Regions from separate parts of the Rhodococcus sp. Z13_19A genome, predicted to be linked through region 2. Evidence: predicted binding sites of a transcription regulator. Region 2 holds the regulator's gene; the other holds the start of a gene.

Region 1 (3,260 bases), 430 kb from region 2:
ACCGCTGGTGCGGGTGCGGTCACTGGAGTCACCCGTGCCGAAGCCACCGGCCCCGGCACCACCGACACCCGTCCCGGCGCCAGGAAGCTCACCGCCCGCACTCGCGGCGCTGACATTGGGGTTGCTGCCCGGGCCGAAGCTGCCGCCGCCTGCACCCTGACCCGCGCCCTGGCCCTGGCTCTGGCCGGCCCACTCGGTCGAGTAGCCGCCGTTGCCGCCGTTGCCTCCGGTGCTCACCAAGCCCGCTTGAGCGACACCCGCACCACCGCCGTACCCGGCTGAGCCCGGGCCCGCGGCGCCGGAACCAGCCGACCCTGCCGAGCCTGCGGTGCCCGGCGCGGCGCCCGCACCAAGGCCACCCGTCCCCGGCATGGCCGAGAGCGCAGAGCCCCCGCCGCCGGGGGATCCGGTCGCGTCGGGCCCGGTGGGAGACGTGGGCGGGGGCAGCACGGGCACGCCTGCGTCGGACTGCTGGTAGACGGGCAGGTACCGGCTGTTCATCACCTGCACCGCTTGCTGCCGCGCGTCCTCCTGCTCCTTCATCTGCTGGGCGAGGTCGGCGACGGCCGCCATCGGGTTCACGCTCGCCGCTGCCACCGTGCGCTGCTCGTCGTAGGCGACCGGAGGGGGCATGGCCGCCTGGGTCTCCGAGGCGGCGACGGCGGCCTCATGGATCTTGGTGCTGGTCAGCATCATCGCTGCGCCGAGCTGCCCGCCCCGGGCGGTGTAGGCGCTGGAGGCCACGGTGGCCTGGTCGGCGCCGGGCCCGGACCACGAGCCGTTGATTGCGGAGCTGATGGACTGCCCCAGCGTCTCCATGTCCGCACTGACCGCCTTGCCCATGTCGCCCCAGGCGTTGGCCGTGGAGTGCATGGTGGCCGGTTGCAGCTGCGCGGCCGCGGTAGCCATGTCCGGGTGCGACCAGGAGTCGAAGTTGTCCGGGTTGGTGATCGCCAGCGGGTCGAACTCGTCGCCGACCTTGTGCGCCAGCGCATCCTGCTGGTCCTGGATCACCCCGTGCTGGGTGGCGTAGAAGCCGTACTCGTCGCCCAGGCCCGCAGCCTGCGTGAGCACCTGGACGAGCCCGAGCGGGGAGAGGCCGCCTGGTACTGGGGTCACGGGCGTCAGCGAGATACCCGGCAGCGGAATCTCGCCGGACCCTCCTGCCCCGGATGAAGCGGGCAGCCCTGGCACGGGCGGTGTGGTCATCGAATCCCCCCAGATTCTTGCGGTGCTAGGTGTTCTCGAGCAGTAGAGCTACCACCGTCCGGCCGACTGCTGTCGTACACGCCGGACCTCCTGATAGTCGCCTGCCGTAGGACGCGCCGACGTCGCCCACGGTTCCGACAACTGTGGGTACGAAGCGCTCCAAGCGGGTGCAACCCTAGTTCGATGAGATCCGTCGCCGGCTGGCTTTGGCAAAGCCTGTGGACAGCCTGACCAGCAGATACGGGTTTGTGCACAGATCTGCGCAAGGTCACCTGACTTCTCAAAACTGTCGGTGGTTCGAACTAGTGTTCGATCCATGGAGATCGCCGCCGCACTCGCCGAGCCCACTGGGGTCGAGCTGTGGCGGCTGGGCACGGACGAGCTCCGCGCATTCGCCCGCGAGCTAGGAACCACGGTCTCTGCCATTCAGGGTCTGCAGCTACGAACCATCACCGAGATTGACCGGCGGGGAGCAGCAATCGAGCTGGGTGCCGCGAACACCGCGCGGTGGCTGACCGACGTGAGCCATGTGTCCCCGGGTGCGGCATCGAGAATGGTGCGGCTGGGCCTGGCCCTGGATCGGCTGCCCGATGTGGCCGCGGCGCTGGACACCGGCGCCCTGCTGAGCGAGCACGCCGAGGTGATCATTCGGGTGCTGCAGCAGCTGCCCGACGACCTACCCGGTGACGGTGTCGACGCCTGCCGCACCTACCTGCTGGACGCCGCCCGCCTGGAGGACCCCCAGGCATTGGGCCGCCGCGGTCGCGAGCTGCTCGCCCGTATCTGCCCCGACGATGCTGAGCTCACCGAGGAACAAGCTGTAGCCCGCCGGGAGCTGCGCATCAGTGATTGCGGCGACGGCCTGCACAAGATCACCGGCTGGCTGGACACCGAAGCCGCCGAGCTCGCCCGCTCAGTGCTCTCACCGCTAGCCAAGCCACAACCGGAAGACGACGGAGAGCGAGACACCCGCTCGCCGGGCAAACGCCTCGGGGACGCGCTGGTGGACCTGCTCGGCCGCGCCGCTGACCACGCCTGCGTGCCCGGCGAGGGCTACGCCCGCCCGCACCTCACCCTGCACGTGCGCGCCGACGCCCTCGCCGCCGGCCATGGCCCGGCCGCAGAGCTCACCTTCCTCGGCCCCTTGTCCATCGCCGCCGCCCGACGGTTGGCCTGTGACGCCGAGATCACCCCCATGACCCTGGACGAGAACGGCGTACCGCTCGACGTCGGACGCAGCACCTACGTGGTGTCCGGTGGGCTGCGGCGAGCACTAATCGCCCGGGATCGCGGCTGCGCGTTCCCCGGCTGCGGCCGACCCCCAGGCTGGTGCCACGCCCACCACATCGTGCACTGGGCTGACAACGGCGACACAGCGTTGGGAAATCTTGTGCTGCTCTGCGGCCACCACCACCGCGTCGTCCACCACCACGGCTGGTCCGTAGCCATCGGTGACAACCACCAACCCTGGTTCACCCCACCGAAATGGATCGACCCCGGCGGCACCCCACGACCATCACACGAACGACGACATCAGCCTCAAGCTCCATGCTTGGGCTAAGAGTCGGTACCGCTACTCGGGCGCGCTTCACACGACTCGGGGATCGTCAGCGTGGTGCGAGCAGAATCGGCGCAGCCCTTTCCATAATCGCGTCGCCAGAGTGCACGAATCCACACCCACGGCCGCCTCGTGCTCGAACTGGATGCGTACCAGCACCATGAGGCCCGCACCGCCATTCAGATCCGAGACCACAATGCACCCTCGGCGGTCCGTGGGAACCCGATCGGCAATCGAGGGCAGTTGAGCGATTACCGGATGCCCGACAACGTCGAGGTCCGTCCTGCTGTCGTACATCGCAACTGAGGCCGTTGTGGTCAGCACATCGGCGATGACGTGGTCACTGGTCCAACGGCAGCCAAACTGTTGGACTTCTCCAGCAAGGTCAGCGCGCGCCTTGGTCGCAGGGCCAAGGCCCAACGCAGCGACATCTGCTGGAGGCAAGTCCTCACACGTGTCAATGTCAGCCGCTCTTGGCTGGGCTGTCGCGCTG
Region 2 (3,260 bases):
TGCGCGCCGCCCCAGCGTCCCCGGCCCGCAGGGAGCCCAGCGAGCGCAGCTCACGCTCGAGCTCGAACAGGTCGGCGCGGCGTCGCGGGTCAACCAGCAGGGAGTCAGTGAGACGTGGCCCAGCGAGACGTGAGTGTGCGTTGCGAACGCCCGCGCGGTGCAGGGTGGAGCGGCGATCAGCCAGATCGAGCATGTCAACCTCCCGTGTCGAACAGGCGTTCGATTCGAACGTCTGGTCGATGTCTACCAGGGGCGACCGACAAAATCGAGAGCTGTCGGCGTGTTGATCGAACAGGTGTTTGAATGTGACCTGCTGCAGGACTAAGTTCGAATCACCAGAACACCACCGCACTTTGGCGAAGTTCCGCAGGTGGACGCACACCCGCGCGGCCTCGTCGCAGAGCACCGGACCACTCGCGGTTCCCCACAGGAGGCATCACACGATGAGCAGCCACACTCCCGGCGCCCCGACCACGGCGGGTGCCGCTCCGGGTGCCACCGCCGAGGAGACCGCCGACCTGTCGGCCGCCGCCGCCGGCCTCACGCCGCGCCAGCGCAAGGTGCTCGAGGTGATCCGGGACTCGGTCGAGGTGCGGGGCTACCCGCCCAGCGTCCGCGAGATCGGCGAGGCCGTCGGCCTCACCTCCACCTCATCGGTGTCCCACCAGCTCAAGGCGTTGGAGCGCAAGGGGTTTCTCCGACGCGACCCCAACCGCCCCCGGGCGGTGGACGTGCGGATGCCCGAGGACCTGGCCAACCAGGCCGCTGCGGCCACCACCGGTGAGGGCGGCAGCGTTCTGCAGCAGATGCCCACCCCCACCTTCGTGCCGGTGCTGGGCCGCATCGCCGCCGGTGGCCCCATCCTGGCCGAGCAGGCGGTGGAGGAGGTCTTCCCCCTCCCCCGCGAGCTGGTGGGCGACGGCACCCTGTTCATGCTCCGCGTGGTCGGCGAGTCGATGATCGACGCGGCGATCTGCGACGGCGACTGGGTGGTGGTGCGCCAGCAGAACGTCGCCGAGAACGGTGACGTCGTGGCCGCCATGATCGACGGCGAGGCCACCGTCAAGACGTTCAAGCGCCGAGACGGCGAGGTGTGGCTGATGCCGCACAACGCCGCCTTCGAGCCCATCCCCGGTAACGAGGCCACCGTGCTCGGCAAGGTGGTCTCGGTGATGCGCAAGCTCTAGGCAGGCACCTGCGGGCTGGCGAACTCCACCAGCGCCGCTCCGAGGTCGGCACGCACCCGCGCCCGCAGGTGCGTGCCCTCGGGCTGGTGGGTCTCCTCGAGCACCTCCCCCTCCGAGTGCACCCGCGCGACCAGCTCACCGCGGGTGAAGGGCACGAGCACGTCCACCTCCACCTCCGGGTGCGGCATCAGCTCGACCAGCCGCTGCCGCAGCTCGTCCATGCCCTCCCCGGTGTGGGCGGAGACGAAGACCGCGTCCGGCATCAGGTTGCGCAGCTGCGCCAGCACCACCGGGTCGGCCACGTCCACCTTGTTCACCACGATCAGCTCCGGCGGCAGCCCGGTCTTGCGCTCGTCGGCCACCTCCACCAGCACCTGGCGCACCGCGGCCACCTGCTGGGTGGGCTGCGGGTCCGACCCGTCCACCACGTGCAGCAGCAGGTCGGCGTCGGCGACCTCCTCCAGGGTGGAGCGGAACGCCTCGATCAGCTGGGTGGGCAGGTGCCGCACGAACCCCACCGTGTCGGTGAGCACGTACTCGCGACCGTCGGCCAGCTCGGACCGGCGCGTGGTCGGGTCGAGGGTGGCGAACAGCGCGTTCTGCACCAGCACCCCGGCACCGGTGAGGGCGTTGAGCAGGCTGGACTTGCCGGCGTTGGTGTAGCCGGCGATGGCCACGCTGGGCACCTCGTTGCGGCGGCGACTGTCGCGCTTGGTGTCGCGCGCCTGCTTCATGCCCTTGATCTCCCGACGCAGCTTGGCCATCCGCTCGCGGATGCGTCGCCGGTCAGTCTCGATCTTGGTCTCACCAGGTCCACGCAGACCCACCCCGCCGGCACTGCCGCCGGCACCGCCGGCCTGCCGGGACATCGACTCACCCCAGCCGCGCAGGCGGGGAAGCATGTACTGCATCTGGGCCAGCGCCACCTGCGCCTTGCCCTCGCGGGACGTGGCGTGCTGGGCGAAGATGTCCAGGATCAGCGCGGTGCGGTCCACCACCTTGACCTTGACCACCTTCTCCAGCGCGTTCAGCTGCGCCGGGGTCAGCTCACCGTCGCAGATCACGGTGTCCGCGCCGGTGGCCACCACGATGTCGCGCAGCTCGGCAGCCTTGCCGGAGCCGATGTAGGTGGCCGGGTCGGGCTTGTCGCGCCGCTGGACCAGGCCCTCGAGCACCTCCGAGCCGGCGGTCTCGGCCAGCGCGGCCAGCTCGGCCAGGCTCAGCTCGGCGTCCTCGGCGGTGCTGCCCTGCATCCAGACACCGACGAGCACGACGCGCTCCAGGCGGAGCTGGCGGTACTCGACCTCGGTGACGTCGGTGAGCTCGGTGGACAGCCCGGCGACGCGGCGCAACGAGGTGCGCTCCTGCAGCTGCATCTCGCCGACCGAGGGGTCGTGGTCGGGGCCCGGGGAGAAGCTGTCTCCGGAGGCGCCGTCCGGGGACTCGGCCTCGCCGAGGGGAACCTCGTCGAAGGGGGCACCGTCCGCGGCAGCGGCGTCGATGGGGGCATCTGTGTCGTGGTCGTCCCACGTGGATGAGTTCGTCATACAACGCCCATGGTCCCACGGAACGCGATGATTGCCCACTGAGATATGCCCAGGGCAGAACCTATGCCGGGGCGGCCCACCAGTGCGGGTCGATGCTGCCGTGCGCCAGCAGCACGGACGGGCCGCGCAGGTGGCTGGTGTGCTCGGAGATGCTCACCCGCACCTGTCCGCCCAGCACGTTCACCGCCACGTCCCCGGTGCTCGCCCCCGCGACCTTGAGGGCCGCGACCGCAGCGGCGACGGTGCCGGTGCCGCAGGAGCGGGTCTCCCCCACCCCCCGCTCGTACACCCGCATGTGCACCTCGCCCCCGGCCAGCGGGCTGACGAGCTCGATGTTCACCCCGTGCGGGAAGAGCGTGGCATCGAAGCCGGGCTGGGTGCTCAGGTCGAAGGTGCTGAGGTCGCGGTCGGTGACGCAGGCCAGGTGCGGGTTGCCCAGGTCCACGGCCACACCGCCGAAGAGCTCCCCGGCCAGGGCGGCGGTGCCGCCGCCGAGCACCCGGGCAGGGCCCATGTCCACGGTCAC

The links. Region 2 encodes LexA, which represses DNA repair genes until DNA is damaged. Its sites were predicted from a motif close to CGAACANNTGTTCG; they were not measured.
Region 1: AC3YNX_RS07875 (HNH endonuclease signature motif containing protein) is a predicted target of LexA. The motif match lies at 1,508-1,521, and genes of this name have one in related genera.

The regions. Positions count from the first base shown of each region.
Region 1 covers NZ_JBYUNN010000002.1:252,715-255,974, reverse strand. The annotation lists gene AC3YNX_RS07880 (hypothetical protein) at 1-1,119, opposite strand, end outside; gene AC3YNX_RS07875 (HNH endonuclease signature motif containing protein) at 1,526-2,770, shown strand; gene AC3YNX_RS07870 (DUF3558 family protein) at 2,798-3,260, opposite strand, start outside.
Region 2 covers NZ_JBYUNN010000002.1:681,133-684,392, reverse strand. The annotation lists gene AC3YNX_RS09945 (LysM peptidoglycan-binding domain-containing protein) at 1-193, opposite strand, end outside; gene lexA (transcriptional repressor LexA) at 444-1,187, shown strand; gene hflX (GTPase HflX) at 1,184-2,563, opposite strand; gene dapF (diaminopimelate epimerase) at 2,796-3,260, opposite strand, start outside.